4 regions of the Janthinobacterium algoris genome follow, and region 1 is predicted to be linked to each of the others. Evidence: predicted binding sites of a transcription regulator. Region 1 holds the regulator's gene; each other region holds the start of a gene.
The links. The regulator sigma-54, encoded in region 1, starts transcription at its own class of promoters, with help from an activator protein. The targets are predictions, from matches to a motif close to TGGCANGNAANCTGCTTT.
Positions count from the first base shown of each region.

Region 2: the regulator sigma-54 is predicted to act here: its motif matches at 3,969-3,986, upstream of ACQ4W7_RS28740 (beta-propeller fold lactonase family protein).
Region 3: the regulator sigma-54 is predicted to act here: its motif matches at 4,179-4,196, upstream of ACQ4W7_RS18670 (urease accessory protein UreD).
Region 4: the regulator sigma-54 is predicted to act here: its motif matches at 3,517-3,534, upstream of urtA (urea ABC transporter substrate-binding protein).

Region 1 is NZ_JBNYXZ010000010.1:187,418-195,200, forward strand. Features, by position in the region: gene ACQ4W7_RS16755 (enoyl-CoA hydratase/isomerase family protein) at 1-937, opposite strand, end outside; gene hpf (ribosome hibernation-promoting factor, HPF/YfiA family) at 1,195-1,554, opposite strand; gene ACQ4W7_RS16765 (RNA polymerase factor sigma-54) at 1,624-3,102, opposite strand; gene lptB (LPS export ABC transporter ATP-binding protein) at 3,107-3,862, opposite strand; gene lptA (lipopolysaccharide transport periplasmic protein LptA) at 3,862-4,443, opposite strand; gene lptC (LPS export ABC transporter periplasmic protein LptC) at 4,469-5,080, opposite strand; gene ACQ4W7_RS16785 (KdsC family phosphatase) at 5,126-5,659, opposite strand; gene ACQ4W7_RS16790 (KpsF/GutQ family sugar-phosphate isomerase) at 5,659-6,669, opposite strand; gene ACQ4W7_RS16795 (cation:proton antiporter domain-containing protein) at 6,778-7,783, shown strand, end outside.
Region 2 is NZ_JBNYXZ010000034.1:357-8,139, reverse strand. Features, by position in the region: gene ACQ4W7_RS28755 (methanol/ethanol family PQQ-dependent dehydrogenase) at 1-598, opposite strand, end outside; gene ACQ4W7_RS28750 (DUF779 domain-containing protein) at 648-1,037, opposite strand; gene adh (aldehyde dehydrogenase) at 1,094-2,614, opposite strand; gene ACQ4W7_RS28740 (beta-propeller fold lactonase family protein) at 2,948-3,904, opposite strand; gene ACQ4W7_RS28735 (TonB-dependent receptor family protein) at 4,109-6,247, shown strand; gene ACQ4W7_RS28730 (substrate-binding periplasmic protein) at 6,302-7,135, opposite strand; gene pedF (cytochrome c-550 PedF) at 7,151-7,636, opposite strand; partial or broken gene ACQ4W7_RS28720 (hypothetical protein) at 7,775-7,783, shown strand, end outside.
Region 3 is NZ_JBNYXZ010000012.1:138,996-146,778, forward strand. Features, by position in the region: gene ACQ4W7_RS18645 (urease accessory protein UreF) at 1-291, opposite strand, end outside; gene ureE (urease accessory protein UreE) at 291-815, opposite strand; gene ureC (urease subunit alpha) at 829-2,529, opposite strand; gene ACQ4W7_RS18660 (urease subunit beta) at 2,531-2,860, opposite strand; gene ACQ4W7_RS18665 (urease subunit gamma) at 2,954-3,256, opposite strand; gene ACQ4W7_RS18670 (urease accessory protein UreD) at 3,282-4,148, opposite strand; gene ACQ4W7_RS18675 (EAL domain-containing response regulator) at 4,279-6,483, opposite strand; gene ACQ4W7_RS18680 (sensor histidine kinase) at 6,657-7,783, opposite strand, start outside.
Region 4 is NZ_JBNYXZ010000005.1:89,007-96,789, reverse strand. Features, by position in the region: gene ACQ4W7_RS09105 (Hsp70 family protein) at 1-1,039, opposite strand, end outside; gene ACQ4W7_RS09100 (DUF2760 domain-containing protein) at 1,036-1,623, opposite strand; gene ACQ4W7_RS09095 (transglutaminase-like domain-containing protein) at 1,888-2,511, shown strand; gene ACQ4W7_RS09090 (DUF4349 domain-containing protein) at 2,528-3,316, shown strand; gene urtA (urea ABC transporter substrate-binding protein) at 3,587-4,840, shown strand; gene urtB (urea ABC transporter permease subunit UrtB) at 4,908-6,509, shown strand; gene urtC (urea ABC transporter permease subunit UrtC) at 6,506-7,627, shown strand; gene urtD (urea ABC transporter ATP-binding protein UrtD) at 7,624-7,783, shown strand, end outside.

The sequences.
Region 1 (7,783 bases):
TCACTTCGCCATGCTCGAAATTGTGGCGTACCACCGTGCGCTCCATGCGCAGGCAATCGGCCAGACCCAGGTGGGCGCCCCGCTGCAGCAATTCCAGGGTCACCGACATCATCAGCGGCGAACGCAGACGCATGGCCGCCAAGGCCTTGCTGGCGAACACGCTGTCATCCTGCGCCAGCGAAGCCATGATGGCGGCAACAGAAGGGGCGCCGAAATGGCGGTCCAGCGCCGCGCGCGCCGCGGCCAAGACAGAAGCGCCCGCCTCGGCCTGGAACGGTGCCGCCAGCGCCTTGATGGCCACCGGCAAGGCCTCACCCGGCGTCGATTCGAACAGGTCCAACAGCGCCCCCATGTGCGCCTCAGGCAGGTACACATCGGCCAGGCCCGTGTACAGGGCATCGGCCGCGTTGATCGTCAAACCCGTCAAGCCCAGGTACAGGCCCAGCTGGCCCGCCAGGCGGGAAAGAAAATAGCTGCCGCCCACGTCCGGGAACAAGCCAATATTGACTTCCGGCATGGCCATGCGCGTGCGGCCCGTGACGATGCGCAGGCGGTTGCCTGGCCCGGCTTGCGCCACGCCCATGCCGCCGCCCATCACCACGCCATCCAGCACGGCGATATACGGTTTCGGATAGAAATGAATTAAATGATTTAAGGCATATTCTTCCGTAAAGAAATCTTCCAGTTGGGCACTGCCGCCTTGCGGCGTGGCCAGGCCCGCATCGTAAAAGAAACGGATGTCGCCGCCGGCGCACAGGGCTTTTTCACTACTGGAACGGATCACGACGGCGTCCACCTGCGGATCGTAGCGCCAGGCCAGCAAAGCCGCGCTCAGCGCGCGCACCATGTCCAGCGACAAGGAATTCAAGGCTTTCGGGCGGTCGAGCACGATGTGGCCCGTGCGGTTGCGAATGGAGGTCTGGACGAAGTCGCTCATGGCAAAATGAAAAAAAGTGAGAACGGGAACATTCTAGCGCTTGCGAGGGGAATATTGCGTTTGACAGGTCCGGGCGCAAAAAAGGGCGCAATGTGCGCCCTTAGTTGATCACAACCGGTTCAAAGTCGCAGGCCGTAGAACACGTGGGAAAACCGTAGCGAGCGGATGTGAGTTGTGGCTGAGAAGCGGAGCTGTGCATATGCACAGTAAGCATCGGAGGCCGCAAATCGCGACGCGCAGTAGGTTTTTTGGTGTTCTTAGGCGGCGGCGAATTCTTCGTCCGAGTTGTCTGGCAGATGCTTGATCGCCTCTTTACCGTGCCCTTGCACTTTGGTTTTGTACTTCATCACTTGCCTGTCCAACTTGTCGATCAGGGTATCAATCGCGGCATACAGGTCTTGCCCCAGGCTTTCCACGTAGACGGTCTTGCCACTCAGACGCAGGTTGACTTCAGCCTTTTGACGTTTTTCTTTCTCTTTGAGGTTATCCACGGTCAGAATCACGGCAATATCGATGACTTGATCGAAATGACGTTTCACGCGTTCCAGCTTCGTTTGTACGTATTCACGGATGGCTGGTGTGACTTCGAGATGATGTCCGCTGATGGTGAGATTCATACACACTCCTAAAGATGATCGGGTTCGTGCGGTCCATCGACTCCGGCCCGCAGAGGAACCGAAAAAAACTTACAAACACTTACGCAGGCTCACTGGCGGAATTTTCAACGCTTCCCGGTATTTGGCAACAGTACGTCGCGCAATCACCATGCCTTGTTCCCCCAGCATGTCCGCAATCTTACTGTCGGATAAAGGATTTTTAGGGTCTTCTGCTCCTGTCAGTTGCACGATCAATGCCCGTATCGCCGTCGATGACGCTTCGCCCCCCGCTTCGGTGGCGACGTGGCTACCAAAGAAATATTTCAACTCAAACATGCCATGCGGGGTCAGCATGTACTTTTGAGTTGTTACCCGCGAGATAGTACTCTCGTGTAAACCCAGTGTATCAGCTATTTCACGGAGCACAAGGGGGCGCATGGCAACGGCCCCATGCGAGAAAAAGTTCTTTTGTCTTTCTACTATCGCCTGCGCCACGCGCAAGATCGTGTCAAAGCGCTGGCGCATATTCTTGATCAGCCACTTGGCTTCCTGCAACTGTGCGCCCATGGCGCCCTCACCTTTGCCCTGCTTGAGCAAGTTGGCGTACATGGCGTTGACGCGCAGGCGCGGCATGACGTCGTTGTTCAGGGTGACTTGCCAGCCATTGCGCGCGCGCTTGACGACGACGTCGGGCACCACGTAATCGGACACATCTGAGGCGAAGACGGCACCCGGATGCGGATTGCACTGGCGAATCACGGTCTGCGCTTCGCGCAAGTCTTCCTCGTCGCAATCGAGGGCTTTTTTCAGCTTGTTGAAATCGCGCTGGGCAAACCAGGCCAGGTGCTTTTCCACGATGACGAGGGCCATGCGCCGCGTCACCATGGCGATATGCGGCAAACGCTTGATTTGCAAGGCAAGGCATTCGGACGCATTGCGCGCGCCCACGCCGGGCGGATCGAAACTTTGCAGCAGGGACAAGGCCGTGCGCAACTCGTCGGCGTCGATTTCCAGCTCTTGCGGCAGGCGTGCCAGGATGTCGTCGAGCGACTCTTCCAGGTAGCCATTGTCGTCGAGCGCGTCAATGATCAGCTCGACCAGCGCGCGGTCGCGCAATTCGAGCACCGTCACGCGCATCTGCTCCATCAAATGTTCGCGCAGGGTGCAGTGATGGGCTTCAAGTTGCGGGCGCGAATCTTCGTCGTCGGGCGCCTTGCCCCGGCTCGCCTCGCTCCAATCGCTGTCGCCGCCATCCGCTGCGGCCGGGCTGTCGCCAGCCTCGCCATCAAAGGTCTCCGCTTCGGCCGGCGCTGCAGGCGCCTCCTGGCTTGGCGGCTGGGGCGGTGCATCGGCCGGCGCGGCCGTGGAACTCAAGGCGCCATCGGACAGCAGGCGCAGCGAACGGTCGAGCGGATCGTCGAGGCGCTCGAGCAAGGGATTGTCCGTCAGTAATTGCTCTAGTTCCTGGTGCAATTCCAGGGTAGACAATTGCAACAGGCGTATCGATTGCTGCAACTGCGGCGTCAGTGCCAGGTGCTGCGAAGTGCGCAGCTGCAATGATTGTTTCATTGGCTCACATGCGGAAGTGTTCGCCCAGATAGACCCGGCGTACCGACTCGTTCGCGATGATGTCGTCGGGGCGTCCTGACGCCAGCACCGAGCCCTGGTTAATAATGTAGGCACGGTCGCAGATACCCAGCGTCTCGCGCACATTATGATCGGTGATGAGGACGCCGATATTGCGCTCCTTCAAGAAGCGCACGATACGCTGGATCTCGATCACGGCGATGGGGTCGACACCGGCGAACGGCTCGTCGAGCAGCACGAAACGCGGGTCGGTGGCCAGCGCGCGGGCGATTTCCACGCGGCGCCGCTCGCCGCCCGACAGGGACAGCGCCTGGTTCTCGCGCAACTTTTCAATCTGCAAGTCGGCCAGCAATTTATCCAGGCGCTCCTCGATCTCGGCCTTCTTCAGGGGACGGCCTTCGACGGTCTGGATTTCCAGCACGGCGCGGATATTGTCTTCCACCGTCAGCTTGCGAAACACGGATGCTTCCTGCGGCAGATACGACAGGCCCATCTGCGCGCGGCGGTGGATCGGCAGGCGGGAAATGTCCACGCCGCTGATATCGATGCTGCCGCCGTCCGACGGCACCAGGCCGACGATCATGTAGAACGAGGTGGTCTTGCCGGCGCCGTTCGGACCCAATAGCCCGACCACTTCGCCGCATTCGACTTGCAGCGAAACATCATGTACGACTTGCCGCTTGCCATAGGTTTTTTGCAGCCCGCGAACGATCAGGGTGCTGCCGCAACGAGTATTGTCCATTATTTCTTTCCTGGCGCAGGCGTGGCCGGCGCTTTCTCCGCCGCCGGTGCCTTGGTCTTCGGCTGGATCACCATGCGCACGCTGCCGCCATCCGCGGTACTGGTGCCGCTGTCGGAGTTTTCCATCGCAAACACTTCCTTGCGGCTGTCATATGAGATGAAGGCGCCATTGGCCACGTCAGTGACTTTTGTGCCTTCCAGGCGCGTCAGCTTGGCTTTGGAAAACAGTTTCACCACTTCCGTCTTGTTGTCGTATTCCACGCGCTCCGCTTCGCCTTCGACCCACAGATCGCCCGCGCCATCGCGCTTCTGGCGGAAGGTGGCCAGCTTGCCGGGATCGGCCCAGAAGGTAATGAACTGGTAGCCTTGCGGATCTTCCGTGATCAGGGCCCGGCCCGCCTTCATGGTCAAAGTACCCTTGACCAGCACGACGTCGCCCGTCAGGGTACGCACCTGTTTGACGTCATCGACATGGCCGCTACGTGCCGTGATGACGGCTTCCTTCTCGGAATCGGCCTTCTCGGCATGCGCCACGCCCATCATGGCCAGAGAAAATACGGTCAACAGCAAGATGTTCTTCATAGTATGGTTTCCTTGTTTCATTCTGTCATTTTGCCGCCGCGGCCGGGCGCGGTTTCGGCGGGAGGACCATGCGCAGCGCATTCTGCACTTCCACCACGCCGGTAGCGTTATTGGCCTTCATGCCGATGCCATTGATGCGCGAGGCGCCCGTCAGGATATCGACGGGCACGTCCGTTTCCATTCTTTCCTCATCCGGGAACACCGTCAGCGCTTCCGTCTTGACTGTCAGTTTCTGCGCCTTCGGACTGGCCACGCGGTCGATCACGACATTGCGGTGCAGTTGCAGCCGGGTATTGTCCTGGTCGATATGCGCCAATTCCGCATTCATGTTCATCGGCGGCATGCCTGGCGTGAGCTTGCGTACGAAGGGCTGGTCGATATCGGATGAATCGTCCAGCGGATAATGCGTGAGCTTGGTGCCCGATACGATATAGCTGGGCTTGCCCGTCAAGTCCATGCGCACCAGGCTGAAATTGGTGATGAAATAGTCTGGCTCATCCAGATGCTTGCTGGCCGTGATGTCCTGGGCATTCTTGTTCATCACTTCCAACAGCCAAAAACTGCCCAGCGCAAAGACGACGGCCCCCAGCACGGTAAAAATCATGCGCCAGCGATGGGCGCCTCCTGGCTTACGCATAGGATTTCACTCTTTCAAATCTCACTGGCGGCATGGCAATGCGCCTCACTCCAGGAACGGCGCCATGACGCGCGCATAGTTGTCCTGGGCGCGCAGCAGGAATTCACAGATCTCGCGCACCGCGCCGCGGCCGCCGCCGGCCTGCGTCACATGGTGCGCCAGTCCCTGCACTTCCGGACGCCCGCCCGGCACGCTGACGGCAAAGCCCACGCGGCGCAGGATGGGCGCATCGATGACATCGTCGCCGATATAACCGCATTGCTCTTCCGTCAAGCCCGTCAGCGCCAGCAGTTCCCGAAACGGCGTCAGCTTGTCGTGGCCGCCCTGGTGCACATGGGTAATGCCCAGGTCTTGCGCGCGGCGCGCCGTGATGGCCGAGCGGCGCGCGCTGATGATGGCCGTCTGCACGCCCGATTCCTGCAGCAGCTTGATGCCCAGGCCATCATACACATTAAACGTTTTCATCATCTCGCCATCCGGGCCGAAATGCAGGCTGCCGTCGGTGAGCACGCCATCGACGTCAAAGATCATCAGTTTGACCTTGGCCGCGCGCGCCAAGTTGTCCGCTACGCTGTCCATCAGATCACCTTCGCTTGCGTCAGATCATGAATATGCAGGGCGCCCACCAGCTTGCCGTCGGCATCGACGACCAACATCTGGTTGATGCGGAACTGCTCCATCACGGCCACGGCGTCGACGGCCAGGCGCTCGGGCGCGATGCTGCGCGGCTGCGCATGCATGACGTCGCGGATCGCCACTTGCGTGAAATCCTGCACGCGCTCGAACATGCGGCGCAAGTCGCCATCGGTGAACACGCCCACAGGGCGGTCATTCGCATCGACGACGGCCGTCATGCCCATGCCCTTCTTCGTCATTTCTTCCAGCGCCTGCAGCAAGGACGCGTCCACGGCTACCTTGGGCACCCGTTCGCCGCTGCGCATGACGTCATGCACATGCGTCAGCAGGCGACGGCCCAGGGCGCCGCCAGGATGCGAGCGGGCGAAATCTTCTTCCTTGAAGCCGCGCAAGTCGAGCAAGGCCACGGCGATCGCATCGCCCAGGGCCAGGGTCACGGTGGTGCTGGCCGTCGGCGCCAGGTTCAGCGGACAGGCTTCTTTCTCAACAGAAATATCCAGGTGTACGTCGGCCAACTGGGCCAGGCTGGAGTTCGGTTTACCCGTCATGGAAATGAGCACGCCGCCCATACGCTTGACGACGGGCATGATGGCCATCAGTTCCGACGATTCGCCGGAGTACGATATGGCAATAAAAGCATCTTCCGAGGTGACCATGCCCAGGTCGCCATGGGCCGCTTCGGCCGGATGCACGAACAGGGCCGGGGTGCCGGTGGAAGCGAGGGTGGCGGCAATCTTGCGCGCGATATGGCCGGACTTGCCGATGCCGGAGACGACGACGCGTCCCTTGCATTGCAACAACATCGCCACGGCGCGGCCCACGCTGTCGTCCGTGGCCAGGCGCGTGTGCAGCGCAACGATGGCGTCGGACTCGATCTGCAAGGTGGTACGGGCCAGCGCGACGGCGCGCTCGGTCGTCACTTGCATGTCAATTCGATCAAAAGCTTTCAGCATTGTTTTTTCATGGGTTACACTCATGCCCAAAGTATAAACGAATTAGGAAAGCAAAAAACTTGCCAGTCACAACAAACAACGATTTCCATTGACCGTACCGGGCAACCCATGTTTTCCTCGCTTGAACTGACCCTGATGTTACTCGGCAGCGCCGTGCTGGGCGTGGTCGCTTTCAGAATGTTGCATTTGCCGCCCATGCTGGGCTACCTGGCCGTCGGCATCGTCATCGGCCCCCACGCGCTGGGCCTGGCAGCGGAAAACGAGGCCAGCCACACCCTGGCCGAGTTCGGCGTCGTCTTCCTGATGTTTTCCATCGGGCTCGAATTCTCTCTGCCCAGGTTCCTCGCCATGCGGCGCATCGTCTTCGGCCTTGGCATGGCGCAGGTGGTCACCACCATCGTCGCCACCGTCGTCTTCGGCTGGTTCGTCGGGCGCTACCTGTCCGCCTACATCCACCTGAGCTGGCAAGCCGCCTTCGCCCTGGGTGGCGCGCTGGCCATGTCGTCGACGGCCATCGTCTCGAAAATGCTCACGGAACGGCTGGAGCTGGAAAGCGAACACGGCCGCAAGATCATCGGCATCCTGCTGTTCCAGGACTTGGCCGTGGTGCCCCTGCTGATCCTGATTCCCGCCCTCACGCGCGATTCGGACAACCTGGCCGAAACCCTGGCCTGGGCGGGCGGCAAGGCCTTGGTCGTACTCATTTTGCTCTTGTTCATCGGCCAGAAGCTGGTGCGGGGCTGGCTGACCATCGTCGCCAAGCGCCGCTCACAAGAATTGTTCATGCTCAACCTGCTCTTGATTACGCTGGGCGCGGCCTGGATCACGGAACGGGCCGGGCTATCGCTGGCCCTGGGGGCGTTTGTTGCCGGCATGCTCATTTCCGAGACGGAATTCAAGCACCAGGTGGAAGAGGATATCAAGCCGTTCCGCGACGTGCTGCTGGGCCTATTCTTCATCACCGTCGGCATGCTGCTCAATATCCGCGTCGTGCTCGACAACTGGTGGCTCGTCTTGCTGCTGCTGTGCGGCCCCGTGCTGCTGAAATTCGCCCTGATCGCGGGCCTGGCCCGGCTGTTCGGTTCCAGCAACGGCGTGGCCTTGCGCACGGGGC
Region 2 (7,783 bases), on a different contig from region 1:
CCTCGACCCGGCCCACGATGCCGAATTCGCCGCCCGACACGCCCGTCAGCAACAAGCCTTCGGCGATCAGCGGCGCGGCCGTCATCGAGTAACCGGCCGCATAATCGTCGATCTTTTCCTTCCAGACGATCTTGCCCGTATTCTGGTCCAGCGCTACCAGGTAGGCGTCGAGCGTGCCGAAAATCACCAAATTGCCGTACAGGGCGGCACCGCGGTTGACCACGTCGCAGCACGGCATGATGCCGTCCGGCAAGCGATGCTCATATTTCCACAGCTTGGCGCCCGTTTTCAAGTCAACGGCAAAGATGCGCGAATACGATGCTGTGACGAACATCTTGCCGTTATGAATCAATGGCTGCGATTCCTGGCCCCGCTGTTTTTCGCCGCCAAACGAGAACGACCAGGCCGGCACCAGCTTGGCCACGGTCTTGTCATTGATCTGCGTCAACGGCGAATAGCGCTGGCCCTGCGTGCCCATGCCAAACGACAAGACGCTGGCCGGATTCTTCGCAGTACTGTCGAGCATGGCATTGGTGACATTGCCCACGTCGGCCGCCTGGGCCAGCGTAGCAAAACCCAAACCGACGAGTATCCCCATGATTTTTTTCTGCACAATCATCTCCCTCTGTTTTATTAGTATGTGTGTATCAGGTCTTGCGGTGCTCATGCGGCTGGGCATGCAATAGCGCGCACTCTTCATCGGTGAACAGGCGCGAGCGTGTCAGGAAGCGCTTGCCCGTGCCGTTGTCGAGTGAAAACATGCCGCCATTGCCATCGACCACATCGATAATCAACTGGGTATGCTCCCAGTACTCGAATTGCTCGAGCCCCATGTAGAACGGTGTGCCATTCAAATTGCCGAGATAAATATCGGTATCACTGACATCGAACTCGCCCAGCGCGTAGCACATGGGCGCACTGCCGTCGCAGCAGCCACCCGACTGGAAAAACATCAGCGGGCCGTGACGCTGGCGCAACTTGTCCATCATTTCCAGCGCCGCATCGGTGGCGACCACCCGGGCAATTGCTGCACTCATGGCATCCCTTTCTGCGCGCCGCACCTGGATAGACAGGTGCGGTGCCTGTTGCCGGTTTAGAAGAAGCCCAGCGCTTTCGGGCTATAGCTCACCAGCAAATTCTTCGTTTGCTGGTAGTGGTCAAGCATCATCTTGTGGTTTTCGCGGCCAATACCCGACTGCTTGTAGCCGCCGAACGCGGCGTGGGCTGGATACAGGTGGTAGCAATTGGTCCACACGCGGCCCGCCTGGATGGCGCGGCCCATGCGGAAGGCGCGCGAACCGTCACGCGTCCACAAGCCGGCACCCAGGCCGTACAAGGTATCGTTGGCAATCGCCAGCGCTTCGGCCTCATCCTTGAAGGTGGTCACAGACACGACTGGCCCGAAAATCTCTTCCTGGAAGATGCGCATCTTGTTGTGGCCCTTGAACACCGTTGGACGCACGTAGTAACCGCCCTCCAGGTCGCCCGCCTGCGTGTGGCGCTCGCCGCCAGCCAGCACTTCGGCGCCTTCCTGACGGCCAATGTCGAGGTAGGACAGGATTTTTTCCAGCTGCTCCTGCGACGCCTGCGCGCCGATCATGGTGCTGGCATCGAGCGGGTTGCCCTGCTTGATGGCGGCCACGCGCTTCAAGGCCCGTTCGATGAATTTTTCGTAGATCGATTCCTGGATCAGCACGCGCGATGGGCAGGTGCACACCTCGCCCTGGTTCAGCGCAAACATGGTGAAGCCTTCCAGGCACTTATCGAAATAATCATCATCGGCATCCATCACGTCTTCAAAGAAGATGTTCGGCGACTTGCCGCCCAGCTCCAGGGTGACGGGAATCAGGTTTTGCGCCGCGTAACCCATGATCAAACGGCCCGTGCCCGTTTCACCCGTAAAGGCGATCTTGGCGATGCGCTTGCTCGACGCCAGCGGCTTGCCCGCTTCCAGGCCGAAACCGTTGATGATGTTCAACACCCCCGGTGGCAGCAGGTCGCCGATCAGTTCGATCAACACCATGATGGAGGCGGGGGTTTGCTCGGCCGGTTTCAAGACGACGCAATTGCCGGCAGCCAGGGCTGGCGCCAGTTTCCACACGGCCATCAGAATTGGGAAATTCCATGGAATGATCTGGCCCACGACGCCCAGCGGCTCATGGTAGTGATAGGCATACGTTTCCGCATCGATTTGCGCGACGGAACCTTCCTGCGCGCGGATGCAACCGGCAAAGTAACGGAAATGGTCGATGGCCAGCGGAATGTCGGCATTCATCGTTTCACGGATCGGCTTGCCGTTATCGATGGTTTCCGCCGTGGCGATCAGGCTCAGGTTCTGTTCGATGCGGTCGGCGATGCGGTTCAGGATATTGGCGCGCTCGGCAGGTGAAGTCTTGCCCCAGGCATCCTTGGCGGCATGCGCGGCATCCAGCGCCAGCTCGACGTCTTCCGCCGTGGAACGGGCGATTTCGCAAAACGGCAAACCGGTGATCGGTGTGATGTTGGGAAAATATTCACCTTTTACTGGTGCAACGAACTTGCCGCCGATGTAATTGTCATAGCGTTGTTTGAAGGGGTTGGCTACGCCCAGTTTGCTGATGTCTGCGAGATTCATGTCGTCCTCTATCAGGTTAATTAGAATGGAATTGATTTAATTAAAATCAAACGTCTGTTACAGATGGGGTGAGTACACGGAGTCTTCCGCAAATGCCGTGCCAGCTCGCCGTCCCACTACCAACTTAGCCGGTTTTACCCTTGTTACAAGGGCATGGCGGCCAGATCGATGCGCTTGATCGCCACCGCACGCCGGTCGTTCAGCCCAGGGGACTGTGTGTGCGTTTTGAACAAGGCAGGACTATCCTGTTCCAATTCGGGCCAGCGCCGTCCGTTCCCTGCGCCGCTGCACAATGGAACAGGTGTACCAGTCTGTAACACCTTTGCTGTGCCGCTAGCGAATCACCACGCCCCATGGCAATTCACCCACGGCAATATCGGCCACCTTGCGCGCGCTGGCCGTGTCGATGACAGAAACGCTGTTCGAGCGGCCATTGGCCACGTACAGCTTGGCGCCGTCGGGCGTGATGGCCATGTTCCACGGGCGCTTGCCGACGGCTATGCTTGCCGTCACCTTGTTGCTGATCGTGTCGATCACCATCACCGTGCCATCCGTGCCATTCGAAACATACAGCTGCTTGCCACTGGGATGGACGGCGATGCCGTTGGCATTCTTGCCCGCTGGAATAGTGGCAATCGCCTTGCGCGCGGTCATGTCGATCACGTAGACGGCATTGACCAGTTCGCACGCCACGTAGGCGCGGCCCGAGTCCGGACTGAAACCGATGCCGCGTGGACGCAAACCCACGGCAATGGAAGCCACTTGGCGGCGTTGCGCCACATCAATGACATCGACTTGCTCAGCCTCTTCTGCACTGACCAGCAGCCAGCGCCCATCGGGGCTGAAGACGGCATGTTCCGGATTGCGCCCTTGCACCTTGATGTCGGCCAGCAATGTGCCCGTCTGACCATCGAGCAAGGCCACGCTATTGTTTTCCTCGACGGCCACGGCCACGTAACGACCGTCCTGGGAAGCACTGACGCCCTCGGGCGACTTGCCCAGCGCCACGCTGCGCACGGGCGTGCCGCCAGCGTTATCGATCAGCAACAAGGCGCTGCTGGCGGCATCCGTAACAAACAATTGGCGTCCGGTGGGGCCGGCGGCGATGCCGCGAGGACGCGTGCCGGCGGCGATCTGGCGCACCACTTGGTCGGTAGCCGTGTCGATCACGCTCAGGGTGCCCGATTTTTCATTGGGCACATAGGCAAACGGAGCGGCTTGGATGGCGCTGCTGGCGAGCGCAGGCAACAGCCAGCACACCTGGCGCAAGCGCGAGAAGAAGTTGGGCATAATCACCTTTTCAATGGCAAAACGAGGGAAAAGCGCGCGGTATCGGCGCATCTGACCATTGCTGCATGCAAACGCCGTGCCACTGACAAGCGTATAATTTCAGCCCACCAATGGAGACATGGCAGGCATATTGCTTGATAAGACTAGGCAGACTTATGCCACACACGCCGCTCAAGCCGGCTTTTATTCATTTGGAGAATCCGCATGCAGCATCGTTTCCGCCTGAACACCATTGCCAGTCTGTTTGTCGCCGGCAGCGCCACCCTCGCGCCCCACATCTTCGCCGCCGAGGCCGCTGACTTGGCCAACGGGCAACTCATGGACACAGTGGTCGTCAGCGGCAGCCGCATCGCCCACCCCAGCCAGGAAGTGCCGGCTTCCATCGACGTCGTCGACAGCGCCCGCATCCAGGATGGACAAATCCGCGTCAACGCGTCGGAAGCGCTGGCCGCCGTGCCGGGCCTGGTCGTGCAGAACCGTCAGAACTATGCGCAAGACTTGCAAATCTCGTCGCGCGGCTTCGGCGCCCGCTCGGCCTTCGGCGTGCGCGGCGTCAAACTGATCAGCGATGGCATTCCTGCGAGCATGCCCGACGGCCAAGGCCAGGCCGCCACCTTCAACCTCGATACGGCCGAGCGCATCGAAGTGCTGCGCGGACCGTTTTCTGCCATCTACGGCAACCACTCGGGCGGCGTGATCCAGCTGTTTTCCAGGGATGGCCAACATCCCCCATCCGTGGAACTGAACGTGACGGGCGGCAGCTACGGCACCAGCAAGGTGGACCTGACGGCGCAAGGCCAGGCAGGCGGCATCGGCTACGTGCTCGACGGTTCGCGCTTCCGCACGGACGGCTTCCGCAACCACAGCACCGCCACGCGTGAACAGGCTTTCGGCAAGATCACCGTCAAGCCCACTGCAGACAGCAAGCTGACCATCGTCGCCAACAGCCTGCACCAGGGCAATACGCAAGATCCGCTGGGCCTCACCTGGCCCACGTTTTCCCGCGACCCGCGCGCCGGTGAAATCGACGCGAGCGATACGCAAAACCCGAAGCGCACCCTGGCCGAACGCTACAACACGCGCAAGAGCATCGACCATCAGCAAATCGGTGCCACCTACGAGCAATCGTTCGGCGATGACCGCCTGCATGTGATGGCGTATGGCGGCAACCGCGAGGTGATCCAGTACCAGGCATTTACCAAAGGCTTCCAGGCGCCAGCCAGCCATTCGGGCGGCGTGGTCGACTTCCAGCGCCAGTTCTATGGTATCGATACCAACTGGCTGCACGTGAACCAGCTGGCCGGCGGCAAGCTGAGCACCACCATCGGCATCGACTATGGCCGCTCCAGCGATGACCGCACCGGCTATGAGAACTTCATCGGCAATAGCTTTGGCGTAAAAGGCAAGCTGCGCCGCGACGAGCAAGATGTCGTCTCCAGCCTCGATCCTTATATCCAGATGGAATGGCAAAGCGGACCATGGCTGCTCAGCGCAGGTGTGCGCTACAGCAAGATGAAAGTGGCGGTCGACGACCATTTCCTCGGCAATGGCGATGACAGCGGCAGCCTGGAATTCAGCCATACGACGCCGGTGCTGGGTCTGCTCTACAAGCTCACGCCAAACGTCAACGTCTACGCCAGCGCCGCGCGCGGCTTTGAAGCGCCCACCTTGAACGAACTGTTTTACTCGGGCACGGGCGGCGGCTTCAATTACCAGCTGAAACCGGCCACCAGCACCAATCTGGAAGTGGGCGTCAAGGCCAGAATCAATAGCAACACGCATGTGAATACGGCCGTATTCCAGATCAAGACCAACGACGAACTCGTAGTCGACAAGTCCAGCGGCGGGCGCACCAGCTATCGCAATGCAGGTAAAACCTTGCGCCAGGGTATGGAGGTGTCGCTGGACTCGAACCTGCCGTATGGCTTCACGACAAAAGTGGCGCTGACCAGCCTGCACGCCGTGTATGACCAAGCGTTTGGCAGCGTGCGCGAAGGCAGTCGCTTGCCGGGCGTGCCCAGCGCCAACCTGTTTGCAGAACTGGCCTGGAAAGACACGCTAGAGCGTTTTGGCGCAGCGCTGGAAAGTGTGGCTAGCAACCAGGTCTACGCGGAAGACAGCAACAGCGAAAAGCCGGCACCCGGCTACACGGTGTTCAATGCGCGGTTCAATGCAAAACAAAGCGTGGGCAACTGGCGCTTCAAGGAATTTGCCCGTCTGAACAATCTTTTCGACAAGACCTACGTGGGCTCCGTCATCGTCGGCGACAGCAACAAGCGCTACTATGAAGCGGCGCCAGGCCGTAACTGGCTGCTAGGTGTCAGCGCCCAGTATTCCTTCTAATAAAAAGCCCACGCCTCTTCCGATGCGCGGGCTTTTCAACTAAAGCAAGCGACTTCAGGGCCGCGCTTCCTTCACGCCATACTTTTCAAAAATGGCTTTCAGCTCGCCGCTGGTGGCCATCTCGTTCATGGCTGCCTGCAGCAACTTGCCCACATCGAGCTGCTGGCGGCTGACGGCCAGGCCCACAGCCCAGCCGGCACGCGGCAAGCGGGCGAACGCCACTTCACTCAAGGGAAAAGCGGGATCGCTTTTCAGCAGCGATTCGATTTCCGAACGGTTGGCCAGCACGGCGTCGAGCTGACCCGCCTGCAATTGCCGCAAGGCTTCGGCGGCCGTGTCGAAGATACGCACGTCATCGCGGTACTTGCCATTCTCTTCACCCAGCATCAGCATGGCCGCGATCGAGACCTTTTCCACGCCGATGCGCTTGCCGGCCAGCGAAGCGACGCCATCGAATTGCGGCACGGCTTGCGCGCTGCGCACCAGACGCACGGTTTCCACGTAATACGGCGCAAAGATTTCAACCTTGTCGTTATCCGCCATCAGCTTCTTGTCGACCGGCACATGCAGCATCACGTCGGCAGGACCGTAACCCAGGTAATGGCCCTTCCACACCATATTACGCAAATCGTCGTTCAGGTTTTCGCCGGCGGGAAATGGCAGCAAGCTCAGTTTTAAACCCAGCTTTTTCGCCAGCGCTTCGGCGATGTCGATATCGATGCCCGTGCCCTTGTCGGAAAACGGCGCAAACTCGTTATACACAGCCACTTTCAGGCTGCCCGACTGCTGCACTTTCTGCCAGTCGGCGCGCGCCGGCGCGGCTGCGCACAGCGCCAGGCAGGCGAGCGAGATCATCGCACGCGCGCCCCGGAATTGAAATGAACGCATGGGACTCCTTCGTGATCAGTTCGATTCTCTGCGGGTTTCCAGATAGGTCTTGATGGCCCACATGGCTTCCTGGTTGAAGACGCCTTCGAACGGCGGCATGTACACGGCGCCATTACGTACTTTACCGTGGCGTATGGTGGTGAGGTAGTAATTATCCGTCTCCTTGTAGCAAGCCTGTTTCTTTGTCTCATTCTTGATGCCGAAACAATCGCGGTCGAGCTGGCGCAAGTCCGGCGCGATGCCGCCCGAGATGGCTTCGATGCCGTGGCAGCGTGCGCAATTCTGGTTGTAGGCCGACGTGCCCACCGTTAAAGCCAGCTTGTTGCCACGATATGGGTTTTGCTCGAGCCACTTGTCGCCCACCTTGGGCAAGCCCGTGGTGTCGACGCCTTGCGGCGTGACATTGCCATGCGCATAGGCGTGCGGCAAGGTCAGCAAGGAAGTAAGGGCAACGGCGCCGGCGGCTGCCACGCCGAGCAGGGTACGGATGGAATAGGTCATGCTGGTCTCCTTGGTTTTTTTAGTGAATATCCAAGAAGAGCAAATGCCATGCCATGCCTATATGCCCCACATCCGGCCGTCCATGTATCAATCTGGAACAGCTGCAACACCTACTTGTTCCACCGCGCGCGTCAGCAGTCGAACAGC
Region 3 (7,783 bases), on a different contig from region 1:
CTCGGCGCGAAATTCCGCCGTGTCGCGCGAAGCGATGAAGCGCTCGCTCCAACGCTGCACGGCGCACAGATCGTGCGCCTCGAACGCCTGCATCAAACGCCAGCACAGGGGTGCTTCCCAGCGCGCCACCACCTGCGTCAGATGCTGCGCGATCCAGTCGCGCGCGGTGACCGCATCGTTCACCAGGCCGCACTCCAGTGCCGCTTCCAGTCCCTGCGAATAGCTGTAGGCGCCAATCGGCAGGGCCGGGCTGGCGAACTGCAGCAAATGCAGCAGGGCCGAGGCCTGCATCATGCGGTGCCCGGTGTATCACCGGGGCGGTGGATTTTCTGCCGCAACGGCACGGGCGCCAGCAAATGCCGGCCGTGGCCGTCGTGGTGGCCATGGCCGCCGCCATATGCGCCCGCCTCCGGCTCGAACGGCGCACTTTCTTCCGTCACAGTCGCCTGCAAGCCTTCCAGCATCTCCTTCAACACCACGTCCTTGCGGATGCGCAAAAAGCCGTCGCCCACTTGCGCCTGCGTGTGCCGGTTACCCAGGTGAAAAGCACAGCGCAGCAGGGTATGCGCATCTAGGCAGCGCACCAGGTAGGTCGGTTCGCGTGCGGCGACGATCTGCACCACCTGGCCATCCGGCCCCGTCATGCGCTCGCCGTCGCGCAGCACCGTGCCGCGCACAGTGAACACGGCCACCTCGTCGCCATTCGACAGCACGGCGCGCAGCCGGCATTTTTCGCGCTGGTCGTAGGGCAGCACAAGTTGGGTAACGGCGGCGCGATGATCGTCCGCCGCCAGTTTGGTATGCAAAGTGAGCATGATTGTCTCCTGCCTAGAATAGAAAATAGCGCTGCGCCATGGGCAGCACGGCGGCCGCCTCGCACACCAGCAGCTGGCCGTCGGCGCGCACGGCATAGGTTTCCGGGTCCACTTCCATGTGCGGCGTGGCGCTGTTATGGATCATGTCGTGCTTGCGCAAGCCGCGCATGTTTTTCACGGCGATGACGGATTTATTCAGTTTCAACTGGTGCCCGATATCGAGGTCATAGGCCGCCTGCGAGACAAAGGTAAACGACTTTTTCAGGCCGCCGCCAAAGGCGCCGAACATCATGCGGTAATGCACGGGCTGCGGCGTGGGGATCGACGCGTTCGGGTCGCCCATCTGCGCGGCGGCGATCATGCCGCCCTTTAAAATCATCGACGGCTTGACGCCGAAGAAGGCCGGCTTCCACAGCACGATGTCGGCGATCTTGCCCGCCTCGATGGAGCCCACCACGTGCGATATTCCATGCGTGATGGCCGGGTTGATCGTGTACTTGGCGATGTAGCGTTTGGCGCGGAAGTTGTCGCTGCGCGCGGTGTCGGGCGCCAGCGGTCCCCGCTGCACCTTCATCTTGTGCGCCGTCTGCCAGGTGCGCATGATCACTTCGCCGACACGCCCCATGGCTTGCGAGTCGGACGACATCATCGAGATGGCGCCGATATCGTGCAGGATATCTTCCGCGGCGATGGTTTCGCGGCGGATGCGCGACTCGGCAAAGGCCACGTCTTCGGCAATGGCCGGGTCCAGGTGGTGGCACACCATCAGCATGTCCAGGTGCTCGTCGAGCGTGTTGACGGTGAAGGGCCGCGTCGGGTTGGTCGACGACGGCAGCACGTTGGATTGCCCTACGGCGGCGATGATGTCGGGCGCATGGCCGCCGCCCGCCCCTTCCGTATGGAAGGTGTGGATGGTGCGGTCCTTGAAGGCGGCCAGGGTGTGCTCAAGGAAGCCGCCTTCGTTGAGGGTATCGCTGTGCAGCGCCACCTGGATATCCATGCGGTCGGCCACCGACAGGCAGTTGTCAATGGCGGCCGGCGTGCTGCCCCAGTCCTCATGCAGTTTCAGGCCGATGGCGCCCGCGCGCACCTGCTCTTCCAGCGGCAGCGGCAAACTCACATTACCCTTGCCCATGAAGCCCAGGTTCATCGGGAAGGCGTCGGCGGCCGCCAGCATGGCATGCAAATGCCATGGCCCCGGCGTGCAGGTGGTGGCGGCCGTGCCCACGGCAGGTCCCGTGCCCCCGCCCAGCATGGTGGTCACGCCGCTCATCAGGGCTTCCTCGATCTGCTGCGGGCAGATGAAGTGGATATGCGTGTCGACGCCGCCGGCCGTGACGATCATGCCTTCACCGGCGATGATCTCGGTCGCGCCGCCGATGGGAAGCGTCACGCCGGGCTGGATGTCCGGGTTGCCCGCCTTGCCGATGCCGAAGATCAGACCATTTTTTAGGCCGATATCGGCTTTCACGATGCCCCAGTGGTCGAGAATGACGGCATTCGTGATGACGGTATCCATCACCTCGGCCGCGCAGCGCTGCGACTGGCCCATGCCATCGCGGATCACCTTGCCGCCGCCGAATTTCACTTCTTCGCCGTAGATCGCATAGTCATGCTCGATCTCGATGAACAGTTCCGTGTCGGCCAGGCGGATGCGGTCGCCCTTGGTGGGGCCGAACATCTCGGCGTACGCGCTGCGGGGAATGCTGGCCATCTCAATCCTTTCCTGGTGGAGTGTCTTGCAGTGCGCCCATCACTTCGCCATTGAAGCCGTAAACCTTGCGTTCGCCCGCCAGCGCCACCAGTTCCACCGTGCGCTGCTGGCCCGGTTCGAAACGCACGGCGGTGCCGGCCGTGATGTTCAAACGCATGCCGTAGGCGCGCCAGCGCTCGAAAGCCAGCGCCGGATTGACTTCAAAAAAGTGAAAGTGCGAGCCGACCTGGATCGGCCGGTCGCCCCGGTTGGCCACCACCACGGTGGCCGTGGCGCGGCCCGCATTGAGGCTGATTTGGCCTTCTTCCAATTTGTATTCGCCTGGGGTCATGAGGGGCTCCTTCAAAGATCGCGTTACGCTTGCCGGCGGGTCGCCGGCGCAAAAACAGCCATGGCGCGGGTGGCGCCCTGGCCAGTCAAGAAACTACGGTATTGGATGGTGCACGGTCACCAGCTTGCTGCCATCGGGGAAGGTCGCTTCCACCTGGATATCGGGGATCATCTCGGCGATACCATCCATGACGTCGGCGCGCGAGAGTATTTTCGTACCGTCCGACATCAGCTGCGCCACCGACTTGCCATCGCGCGCGCCTTCCATGATGGCGGCGCTGATCAGAGCCACCGCTTCCGGATAATTCAATTTCAAGCCACGCGCCAGGCGCCGTTCGGCCAGCAGTGCGGCCGTAAAAATGAGCAGCTTGTCTTTTTCGCGGGGAGTCAGGTCCATGGTTTTCCTTGCGCTTCTTTCCTGATCAAGTGTTCCAGCTGCGGGGTACGACGGCGTCGCGTCCCAGCATGGCGGGGCGCAGCAACTGCCAGGCGACCAGCATGATTCGACGCGCCGCCTCGCTGTCGCCGCACAGCAGGCGCACCACCACCAGCGCCTTGATTTGCGTGGCGCCAAACACGGCGCCGGCCGGCACGGCGATCTCGCGCACGGCCGCCAGCACGGCGGGAGAAATAGACGTGCCGACGGCGATCAGGGTGGCGCATACCGTGTGGCCTCCCAATCCCAGTGGACTGGCCATCAGCGCGCCGTCGGCGGCCAGCACGCCCTGCTCCCACCACAGCAGCTTGCCGCCGCGGCGGATTTGCACCTGCTGGCTGATGCTGCCCGTGTTAAAAATTTCGCCAGAGGCGCTGCGGCCCAGGCAAACGATGTCGCAACCGATGTAGCTGGCGTTCGCCGCCAGTTCCACCTCGTGGCGCAGGCGCACGCAAGCCTGGTCGAAGAAAATGCTCTCCTGTGGCAGCCACTCGATGGCGGCGCCGGCGCCGGCGCGCAGCAAGATATGCTGGCCCGAGACGTGGCCATTCGCGCGGTACCACTTGGCCGCGCCCGGCGACGTGAGAAACGCATGCGCGCCCTCGCCCACCGTGGCGTCGACGGCCAGCTGGTCGCCGCCCACCACGCCGCCGGGCGGATGGATGATGATGGCGTGGCAGACGGCATCGCCTTCGGGATATAGGGGCTTTTGCACGCGCAAAGGGCCGCTATGCGTGCGCTCGACCAGGCGGCTGACGCCATCGTGCCAGGCAAAGCCCAGGCGCAAATGCGCCTGCCAGGCGCTGTGCGCGCTGGCGTCATTCGATATAGCTGGACGGGTGCTGTCTGGCATGCGGAGCAATCGCGTAAATAAGCGACTACCTAAGCAGGATATGTGCCAGCGTCAGGGGAAGGAATAGTGAGCATTGCGCACCATGCTGCAGCGGATGCACCGGCATGGTGCATCGGCCGCACCGCGGGGCTCAGGTCACAGCCAGGATGCGCCGTTCGCGCAGCAAGGCAGTGAAGGCTTCGGCGGCCAGGGGACGGCTGAAATAATAGCCCTGCATTTCGTCGCAGCCGTGTTCCGTCAGGAAGGCCACCTGTTCGCGCGTTTCCACGCCTTCGGCGATGACGCGCATGTCCAGGTTGTGCGCCAGCGAGATGACGGAACGGGCAATGGCCGCATCGCTGCTGCTGGTGGTAACGTCGTCGACGAAGGATTTGTCGATCTTCAGCACGTCGATGGGAAAGCGTTTCAGATAGCCCAGGCTGGAATAGCCGGTGCCGAAGTCGTCGAGAGAAATGCCCACGCCGATATCCTTCAGGCGCGTGAGAGCCGCCACCGCCTTGTCCGGGTCGCCCATCACCGTGCTTTCCGTGATCTCGATACCCAGACAGGCGGGCGCGATGCCGTATTTGCGCAAGGTCGCCTCGACAAACGGCACCGTGCGGTCCTGCGCAAACTGTTTACCCGACAGGTTGACGGCCACCTTGATGCTGCCCAGGCCCGCATCGTGCCAGACGCGGATCTGCGCGCAGACACTTTCGAGCACCCATTCGCCGATGGCCGTGATCGAGCCGTATTCCTCGGCCAGCGCGATGAACAGGCCGGGCGGCACCTTGCCCAGCACCGGGTTATCCCAGCGCAGCAGGGCTTCCGCGCCCAGCATGGCGCCCGTGCGCAAACACATTTGCGGCTGGTAATGCACAGCGAATTCATCGCGGCAGATGGCGCCGCGCAGTTGCTGCTGCATGGCCAGGCGGGCGCGGATATCACTGCCCATGCGCTCCGTGAAGAAGGCGTAATGGTCGCGCCCCATTTCCTTGGCGCGCACCAGTGCCGTGTCGGCGTGGCGCAGCACGTCGTCGAGGCTGTCGCCGTCGGCCGGGCACATGGCGATGCCGATACTGGTGGTCAGCGCCAGGCGCTCGCCATCGACGCTGAGTTCTTCGCGCAAGCCGGCCAGGATGGTTTGCGCCAGCGCAAGCGTGCGCCCCAGCAGGGCATCGTCCTGCAGCAGGATCTGGAATTCGTCGCCGCCCTGGCGCACCACGGTGTCGCCCTCGCGCACGCAGCCGGAGAGGAAACGCGCCACCACTTGCAGCGCCTTGTCGCCCACGGCCTGGCCGTGCGAATCGTTGATATTCTTGAAGCGGTCCAGGTCCAGGCACATCAGCACCACTTGCTGGCTGTCGCGCAGGGCGTTCGCGCGCGCTTGTTCGAAGCGCTCGCGCAACAGCACGCGGTTCGGCAAACCGGTCAGCGCGTCATGGTAGGAGAGGAAGTCGATCAGATGCTGCTCGGCCTTGCGCTCGCTGATATCGAGGAAGACGCCCACGTAGTTGACGACGCCGCCATCCGGGCCATGCACGGTGGACACGCTGAGCAAACAGGGATAGGTGTCGCCGCTCTTGCGCCGCGTTTGCACCTCGCCCGACCAGCAGCCGCTGCTGCGCAAGCCCTGGCGCATGGCCAGCAGCACCGCTTCGCCCGTGTGCTCGGCATGCAGGCGCATGATATCCGTGCCCACCACTTCCTGCGCCGCATAGCCGGTGATGCGTGTAAAAGCGGGATTGGCCGTGACGATGACGCCGGCCGGATCCGTGATCAAAATGGCGTCCTGGGTGGCTTCGAAGACCTGGCCCGACAGGCGCAGCAATTCTTCATTGGCGCGGCGGATCTGCACTTCGCGCGCCAGGGTGCTGGCCACCTGCGCCAGTTCGGCCGTGCGTTCGGCCACGCGCCGTTCCAGGTTGGCGCGCTCCTGCGCCAGTTGCAGCTGCGCCCGCGCCAGGCGCACGTGCGCATCGGTGCGGGCCAGGATTTCCTCGGCCTGGAAGGGCTTGGCGATAAAATCGACGGCGCCCAGCGCAAAGCCGCGCACCTTGTCGTCCGTATCGTACTGGGCCGACAGGAAGATCACCGGCACCTGGCGCAAGGACGGTATCTCCTTCAGGCGGCGGCAGACTTCAAAGCCGTCGAGGCCCGGCATGCGCACGTCGAGCAAAATCAGCTCGGGCGGGCGCGCCTGGGCCGTCCACAGGGCCAGTTCACCGTTCGGCGCCTGGCGCACCGCATAGCCGGCGCCACCCAGCAAATCGCTCAACAACTTCAGCGAAGCCGGCGTATCTTCAACGATCAGTACTTCGCCCTTCGAATTTACTTCCGAAAAATCGCGGTGCATGTAGCAGTTCTCTCAGCTTTGGATGAGGCGCGGCGGTCCGTTGCCACGCTGGACAAGACATTTCTTTGCGATGAACTACGTATTATCATCATAATCTTTATTGCAATTTAGCACCATCCATGCGCGGCACTTAGTCCTCTTTTCATTGAATTCGATGTTGTCAGTCCACAATTTCAGGTAGGTGCCAGCGCGCCCTCGCTCTCCAGCAAGACGCACAGCTGACGGTACTGGTGCTGGTCAAGCATGGCCTGCAGCGGCGCCAGCAAAGGCGCTGCCGCCGCCGGCAGGGTTGCCAGCAGCTGCGCCACCCTGGCCAGGTTCAATTCGCGCAGCGCCACCAGCAAGGCGGCGCGCTGATCCCCGGCCAGCAGCAGCAAGTCTTGCGCCTGCAGTGCCGGTGGCACTGCCGCCTGCGCCGGCACGACCGGTGGCGCGGGAGCCTGCACTGGCGCCTGCGCCGCCTGCGCGGGTATGCTGAAACGGAAGATGGCACCCTGCCCCGGGGCCGATTCCAGCGTCAGTTCGCCTTTCATCAACTGCACGAATTCGCGCGAGATGGCCAGCCCCAGGCCCGTGCCATCCTTCGGTCCCATGCTGTCGGCCTGCACGAACGGTTCGAAGATGCGCTGCTGGTCCTCCGGGGCGATGCCGATGCCCGTGTCGCTGACGGCGAACGACAGGCGCCACGTGGCGTCATCGCGCCGCTCGCCGCGCACGCGCAAGGTGACCTCGCCGCTGCCGGCAAACTTGACGGCGTTCGACATCAGGTTCAATAGCACTTGGCGCAAGCGCGTCGCGTCGAGCAGCACGGCCTCCGGCAGGTCCGCGCAATCGAGGCGCAGGGCCAGTCCCTGCTGCTCGGCGCGCATGCCCAGCATGTCCATCACTTCCTGCAACAGGGGCGCCAGCGCCACTACGGCCGTCTGCGCCTGCAAGCGTCCCGCCTCGCCCTTCGACAGTTCGAGGATTTCATTGATCAGGGTGAGCAAATGGTTGCCGGAGCGGTGGATGATGGCCAGGTTGCGCTTTTCATCGTCCTGCATATTGGGCGAGGCGGCCATCAGGCGCGAAAAGCCGATCACGGAATTCAAGGGCGTGCGCAGTTCATGGCTCATGTTAGCCAGGAAGGTGCTCTTGGCGCGGTTCGCCGCCTGCGCCTGGCTGACGGCCACCGACAAGGCGCTCGTGCGCTCGGCCACCAGTTCTTCCAGATGATGGCGGTGGCGCAGCAGTTCCAGTTCGGCCTCGCGATGCGCCGTGATGTCGTAGTTGGAGCCCACCATGCGCATGGGCTGGCCCC
Region 4 (7,783 bases), on a different contig from region 1:
CGAGGATGAAGGTGGACACTTCCGCGCGCGTCAGTTCCGTGCGGATGGAGCCGCCGATCAGTTTCGAGCCACGGCTCGGCACGACGATCGGTGCCACATCCATGCCGCTGTCGGCCAGCAGGCTTTCCTTGGCGCTGCGGCAGCCGTAAGTGAGTGCGCGCATTTGCCAGGCATCGAGCTGGGTGCCGTTGGCGGCCAGCTTGCGCGCCACCAGGTGGGCCAGGGCCAGGTCCATATTGTCGCCGCCCAGCAGGATGTGTTCGCCCACGGCCACGCGGTGCGGTTCCAGCACGCCGTCGCGTTCGAGCACGGCGATCAGCGAAAAGTCGCTGGTGCCGCCGCCCACGTCGACGACCAGAATGATGTCGCCCGGCTTGACTTCCTTGCGCCAGCGCCCTTCGCTGGTCTGTATCCAGCTGTACAGGGCCGCTTGCGGCTCTTCCAGCAGGGTGAGCGAAGTGTAACCGGCCGCCTGCGCCGCTTCCATCGTCAGCTCGCGCGCGGCCGGATCGAAGGACGCAGGGATGGTCACGGTGATTTCCTGCTGCGCGAACGGCGCTTGCGGGTGGGCGTTGTCCCAGGCCTGGCGCAAGTGTGTCAGGTAGCGCGTGGCGGCCGTGATCGGCGAAATGCGCGCGACTTCGGCCGGCGCGTCGTTCGGCAAAATCGCCCCGCGGCGGTCCACGCCCGGGTGGCACAGCCAGCTTTTCGCGCTGGAGACCAAACGAATCGGCGTAGTGGCGCCGCGGCTGCGGGCCATTTCGCCGACGACGAACGGTGCTTCCGCTTCCTCGGTGACCCAGGGCAGAGCGAGGTCGCCCGCCGCCACTTCATCGGCGTGCGGCAGATACACGAACGATGGCAGCAGCGACAATTCCTCTACCGTGCCCGGCGCCGACAATTGTGGCACTTTCAGCACGCCGTGGCTGGACTTTTCGCCGTCGCTCTCGACCAGGTTCACATATGACAGGGCGCTGTGGGTGGTGCCCAGGTCGATGCCGATGGCGTAGCGCGAGGTAGGGTTGACGGTATCGCTCACAGTTCCACCTCGGCCGGGGCCAGGATGGCGGCGTCGTGCTGCTCGCTCAGTTTCGGCAGACGCACGCTGGCCGCGCGCCAGCCGCGGTGGCTCAGGGTGCCTGTGAATGGGGCCGAGCCGACGACGTTGCCCGTCAGGTGCACGCTGGCCGAGTCAAAGCCTTCTTGCAGGACGATGCGGCTGCCCTCGGCTTCCTGGCGCACGGCCTCGATGGTGAAATACTCGCGCATGACCTTGGCGCAGCCTTCGTGCACCACGCGGGCGGCCGCGCCGATGTCGGCATCGGCATGGCTGCCCAGGTTTTCCTGGGTGAAGTCGATCAATCGCGCCTCGCGTTGCAGCAGGGCCAGCAATTGCAGCGCCGCGTCCGGCGTGGCCTCTTTCAAAATGACGGGCGCGGCGAACGACGTCGGCACGGGGGCTGGCGCTGGGGCCGGAGCCACTGGCGCCACGGGGGCGGCCTCGGGCAAGGACAGTTTTTCCACGCGGGCCGCATAGGCGGCGTCCGACAGGGTGCTGAAGAAGGCGCCGAAAGCCAGCGGGACGCGGCGCCAGAACGATGGGTGGGACGTTGGTGTGCTCATGGGAACTCGTTTCTCTGATCTGTAGGGTGGCGTCGGCGGCGCGCCGGGTGGCGAGGCCGCTTCGCAGGGTAGTGCAAGTGCCGCGCCAATATGGCCGGCTGCGTTTGCCCGCATGATACCAGCTACGGCGTCGGCGCCAAAGTCGCCGCCCCTGTTTCAGCTTGCCTGCGGCGTGGATTTTCTTTGTTCCTGCGCAAGGAAACGTTCGATTTCGGCCTGCTTCGACTAGAATCGCGCATTATCTTTTTGCATGACCTTGATGCCATGTCTACCGACTTTTCTCCCGACTTTTCCAAATATCTAGCCAGCAGCACCTACATAGACAGCGACCATCCGGCCGTGCACGCCAGGGCGGCCGAGCTGGCGGCTGGGGTAGCGGGCGATATGTCGGGCGATGCCGCTATCGCGGCCCGCTGCTTTGCCTTCGTGCGCGACGAGATCGCCCACAGCTGGGACTACCAGCGCAATCCTGTCACCTGCCGCGCGTCCGACGTGTTGCAGCATGGCACGGGCTATTGTTATGCGAAGAGCCATCTGCTGGCCGCGCTGCTGCGCGCCAACGGCATTCCTGCCGGCCTGTGCTACCAGCGCCTGGCCGTCGGTGAAGCGGGGCCGCCGTTTTGCCTGCATGGCTTGAATGCCGTGTACTTGCAAGAGTTTGGCTGGTACCGCATCGATGCGCGCGGCAACAAGCCGGGCGTCGCGGCCGCCTTCACGCCACCGCAGGAACAGCTGGCCTTTCCCGTGCTGGCGCCCGAAGAGCGCGATTTGCCGGAAATCTGGCCGGCACCGTTACCGCAGGTGGTGGCTGCGCTGACCGGCTATGCGACCGTGCAGGACGTGGCGGCGCATTTGCCCGATGTCGAGATGCTTCCGCTTAGCAAATAATCCAAAGAAAGAAATCATGAAAAAAATCTCTATTAGTCTGATTGGCCTGTTGCTGCTGGCCGGTTGCGGCAGCAAGGGCGAGAGCGGCGGGCAATCGAGCGCCGCGCGCCTCGATGGCAAGGAAAAGGGCAGCGAGTTTCTTGCCTACGAACACAATGTCAGCGTCGATACGCACGAGGCGCAAGTGCGGCCCCTGTATGAAAAAGTGGTCGCCGCCTGCAAGGCCGATACGGAAAATGGCTGTTTGCTGCTCGATTCCAGCGTCGACGGCGGCCGTTACGTGCACGCACGCATCAGCATGCGCGCCAAACCGGCCGGCATCAAGAAGCTCGTCGCGCTGGTCGCGGCCGAAGGCGACGTCACCAGCCAGGGTACCAAGGTGGAAGACCTCGGTCGTCCTGTGCTCGACAGCAAGAAACGCCTGGAAATGCTCAAGCAGTACCAGGCGCAGCTGCAAGACCTGGAAAAACGCTCAGGCGCGAACGTCGATGCCTTGATCAAGGTGACCAAGGAACTGGCCACCGTGCAAGTGGAACTGGAGCAAGCGACAGCGGCCAATGCGCTGTTGATGCAGCGCATCGATACGGACTTGCTGAACGTGGCCATCAGCGCCGAAGGCAAGCAATCGTTCTGGCGGCCCGTCAAGCGCGCGCTGGGCAATTTCACGGAAAACCTGTCGCAAGGCGTGGCCAACGCCATCACGGCCATGGCCTACATCCTGCCGTGGCTGATCGCTTTCGTGCTGCTGTTCCCGCTGGGCCGCAAGGGCTGGCGTCGCCTGCGCGGAGTGCCGCGCAAGGATTGATGCACAACGCTTGATGCACAACGCTTGATGCACAAGGATTGATACACAACGCTTGATACACAAGGATTGATACACAACGCTTGATGCGCCCGGCGCACCGTTTTACGGCAATTTGAAACCTGGCTGCACAGTCCTTGTGCAGCCAGGTTTTTTTTCGTGCGGCGTTGGCAGCGTGCACCATGGCGGACGTCTGCTGGTGCTGGCATGCATTCTGCTTTAACAACATCGTATGCCCAGCTCGACCCCCACGAACCCATCACAGGAGTCCCCATGTCACGACGTATCATCCTGAAAGCGGCCGCCGCCGGCGCACTGGCCCTGGCCACGTCCACTTACCTGCAGGCAGCCCTGGCCGCCGATACCATCAAGGTGGGCATCTTGCACTCCCTGTCGGGCACCATGGCCATTTCCGAAACGTCGCTGAAAGACGTGGCCCTGATGACGATCGCCGAGATCAATGCCAAGGGCGGCGTGCTGGGCAAGAAGCTGGAAGCCGTCGTCGTCGATCCCGCGTCGAACTGGCCCTTGTTTGCGGAAAAAGCGCGCCAGCTGGTGGCGCAAGATAAAGTGTCCGTCGTGTTCGGCTGCTGGACATCCGTGTCGCGCAAGTCGGTTTTGCCGGTGTTCAAGGAACTCAACAGCCTGCTGTTTTATCCGGTGCAATACGAGGGCGAGGAGCTGGAAAAGAATGTGTTTTATACGGGCGCCGCGCCGAACCAGCAGGCGATACCTGCCGTCGAATACCTGATGAGCAAGGATGGCGGCGGCGCCAAGCGCTTCGTGTTGCTGGGCACGGATTATGTGTATCCGCGCACCACCAACAAGATCCTGCGCGCCTTCCTGAAAAGCAAAGGCGTCAAGGATAACGATATCAGCGAGGTCTACACGCCGTTCGGCCACGCCGACTATCAAACCATCGTCGCCAACATCAAGAAGTTTTCCACGGGCGGCAAGACGGCCGTCATTTCCACCATCAATGGCGATTCGAACGTGCCGTTCTACAAGGAGCTGGGTAATGCGGGCTTGAAAGCCACGGACGTGCCCGTCGTCGCGTTTTCCGTCGGCGAGGAAGAGTTGCGCGGCATCGATACCAAGCCCTTGCTCGGTCATCTGGCGGCCTGGAATTATTTCGAATCCGTCAAGAATCCTGCGAATATGGCCTTCATCAAGCAGTGGAAGGCGTATGCGGTGGCAAAAAAGTTGCCGAACGCGGGTTCCGTGGTGACGAACGACCCCATGGAAGCGACCTATGTCGGCATCCACATGTGGGCGCAAGCGGTGGAAAAAGCCAAGTCGACGGAGACAGACAAGGTGATCGCCGCCATGGCCGGCCAGAGCATGAAAGCTCCATCGGGCTTCACCTTGACCATGGACGCGACGAATCACCATTTGCACAAGCCCGTGATGATCGGCGAGATCAAGGCCGATGGGCAATTCAATGTCGTGTGGAAAACCAAGGAAGCAATACGCGCACAGCCGTGGAGCCCGTATATCAAGGGCAATGAGGGTAAGCAAAAGCTGTAAAAGCAACGCCTGCGCCATCGGGCATGCGTCCGGTGGTGCTGACCATCAACGCTTTCCCGGGGTATCAATGAGGCTATTCACATCGCTGCTGGTCTACGCCTGCCTGTGCCTGTCATCCGTGGCGCAGGCCGCCATCCCTCCTGACCTGCTGAAACCGCTGTCCGGCGACGACCCCGACACCAGGGTCGCTGCCGTCGCCCAGATCGCCGCGCTGGCCACACCCGAGGCCGCCCGCGTGCTGCAAGCCTTGCAGGATGACAGCCTGTATGCCACGCCCGATGGCAAGGTGTATATCGTCGACGGCGAGCAAGCCTACGATCCGGCAAGCGGCAAGACTGGTCCGGTGCCGGACGGCATCGATGGCGTGATGGTCAACAACCGCTTGCGCGCCGCCGTGGCGGGCGCCTTGTCGGGCTTGCAGCTGCTGGCGCCGGAGCGCAGCGCCCGGCTGGCCGCCGCGCAAGCCTTGCAAAAGGCTGTTGATCCCGCGCAAATCCCCCTGATCCGCACCGCCCTGGGGCGAGAAAGCGATGCTGACATTCAACAGATATTGCAAGTGCTGATCGCCAGCGCCAACCTGCAGGCACCCGATGCCGCCACGCGCAAGCAAGCCGTGCAAGCGCTGGCCGGCAGCAGCGATGCGCGCTTGCTGCCCGTGCTGCAAGCCATGCTGGAAACGGGGTCTGACGGCATGGCTGGCGAGCCCGATGAAGCCGTGCAACTGGCCGCCATCGAGACCATGCGCCAGATCAAGGCAAGAGTGTCGCGCATGGGATTCGCCGGCAATGTGTTCTACGGCATTTCGCTGGGCAGCGTGTTGCTGCTGGCCGCGCTGGGGCTGGCCATCACGTTTGGCTTGATGGGCATCATCAATATGGCGCATGGCGAACTGCTGATGATAGGCGCTTACACGACCTACCTGTGCCAGCTGTTTTTCCGCACTTACCTGCCCGGCATGCAGGATGCGTACCTGCTGGCCGCGCTGCCTGCCGCCTTTTTTGTTGCCGGCCTGGTGGGCGTGGTGCTCGAACGCACGGTGATCCGCTGGCTGTATGGGCGGCCGCTGGAAACCCTGCTGGCTACCTGGGGCATCAGCCTGATCCTCATGCAGACGGTGCGCACCATCTTTGGCGCGCAAAACGTGGAAGTGGCCAATCCGGCCTGGATGTCGGGTGGCGTGACCGTGCTGGGCGGCCTCGTGCTGCCGTACAACCGGCTGGCCATCATCGCCTTTGCCATTGTCGTGGTGGTGGCCGTGTGGTTGATCCTGAACAAGACGCGCCTGGGTCTGTTCGTGCGGGCCGTTACGCAAAACCGCCGCATGGCCGATTGCGTGGGCGTGGCCACGGGCAAGGTTGACATGCTGACCTTCGGCCTCGGTTCCGGCATCGCGGGGCTGGGCGGCGTGGCCCTGTCACAACTGGGCAATGTGGGCCCGGACCTGGGCCAAAGCTACATCGTCGATTCCTTCATGGTGGTGGTGCTGGGCGGCGTGGGCCAGTTGGCCGGTACCGTGATCGCTGCGCTGGGCCTGGGCGAAGTGAATAAATTCCTCGAACCGGTGGCGGGGGCCGTGCTGGCGAAGATTGCCATTCTGGTGTTCATCATCATCTTTATCCAGCGCCGGCCGCAGGGCCTGTTTGCCATGAAGGGACGCAGCGTCGAATGATTACCTCACTCCGTGTCAACGAGGGCCTGTTTTCCCGGCCCGTCTGGCTGGCGATTGCCGCCTGTACCTTGCTGGCGGCGCTGTTGCCGATTTTTAATCTGGCGTTTGCCGAAGGGCATGCGCTGCACGTGTCCGCCTACACGGTGGCGCTGGTGGGCAAGTTCATGTGCTACGCGCTGGCCGCGCTGGCGCTGGATCTCGTCTGGGGCTACACGGGTATCCTGTCGCTGGGCCACGGCGTGTTCTTTGCCCTTGGCGCGTATGCGCACGGCATGTATCTGATGCGTGCCATTGGCGATCAGGGCCAGTACCACAGCAGCTTGCCCGATTTCATGGTCTTTCTCGACTGGAAAACTTACCCATGGTACTGGGCCTTCACGGAACATTTCTGGTATTGCATGGCGCTCGTCGTGCTGGTGCCCGGCATGCTTGCCTTCGTGTTTGGCTACTTTGCGTTTCGCTCGCGCATCAAGGGCGTGTATTTTTCCATCATCACGCAAGCGATGACGTATGCCTTCATGCTCTTGTTCTTCCGCAATGACACCGGCTTTGGCGGCAACAACGGTTTCACGGATTTCAAGACCATCCTCGGCTATAGCGTCACGGCGCCCGCCACCCGGGCCGTGCTGTTCCTGCTGACCCTGGCGATCCTGCTGGCGGCGTTGGTGGGGGCGCGCGCCATCGTCCGCTCGAAGCTGGGCCGGGTGCTGCAGGGCGTGCGCGATAGCGAGGCGCGCTTGATGTTTCTCGGCTACAACCCGCTGTGGTTCAAGCTCTTTGTGTGGACTTTATCCGCCGTGCTGTGCGGCATCGCCGGCGCCCTGTACGTGCCGCAGGTGGGCATCATCAACCCGTCCGAAATGTCGCCGGCGAACTCCATCGAAATGGTCGTGTGGGTGGCCGTGGGCGGACGCGGCACCTTGATCGGCCCCATCCTGGGCGCCTTCACCGTCAATGGCTTGAAAAGCTGGTTTACGGCCGCCTTGCCGGAGCTGTGGCTGTTCGCGCTGGGCTTGCTGTTCATCGGCGTGACCCTGTTCATGCAGCAGGGCATGCTGGGCGTGTTGAACAAACTCAAACGCAGAAAAGTGGCCATCGTGGCAGAGGAGGTCGCATGAGCATCCGCATGTTGCCCGGCATGGCCAGCGCCGAAGCGGGCGCCACCTATTCCCGCGTGAAAGGCGAGGGTGTCGATACCACGCATGGCGCCATTCTGTATCTGGAAGATATTAGCGTGTCCTTCGATGGCTTCAAGGCGATTAACAAACTGAGCC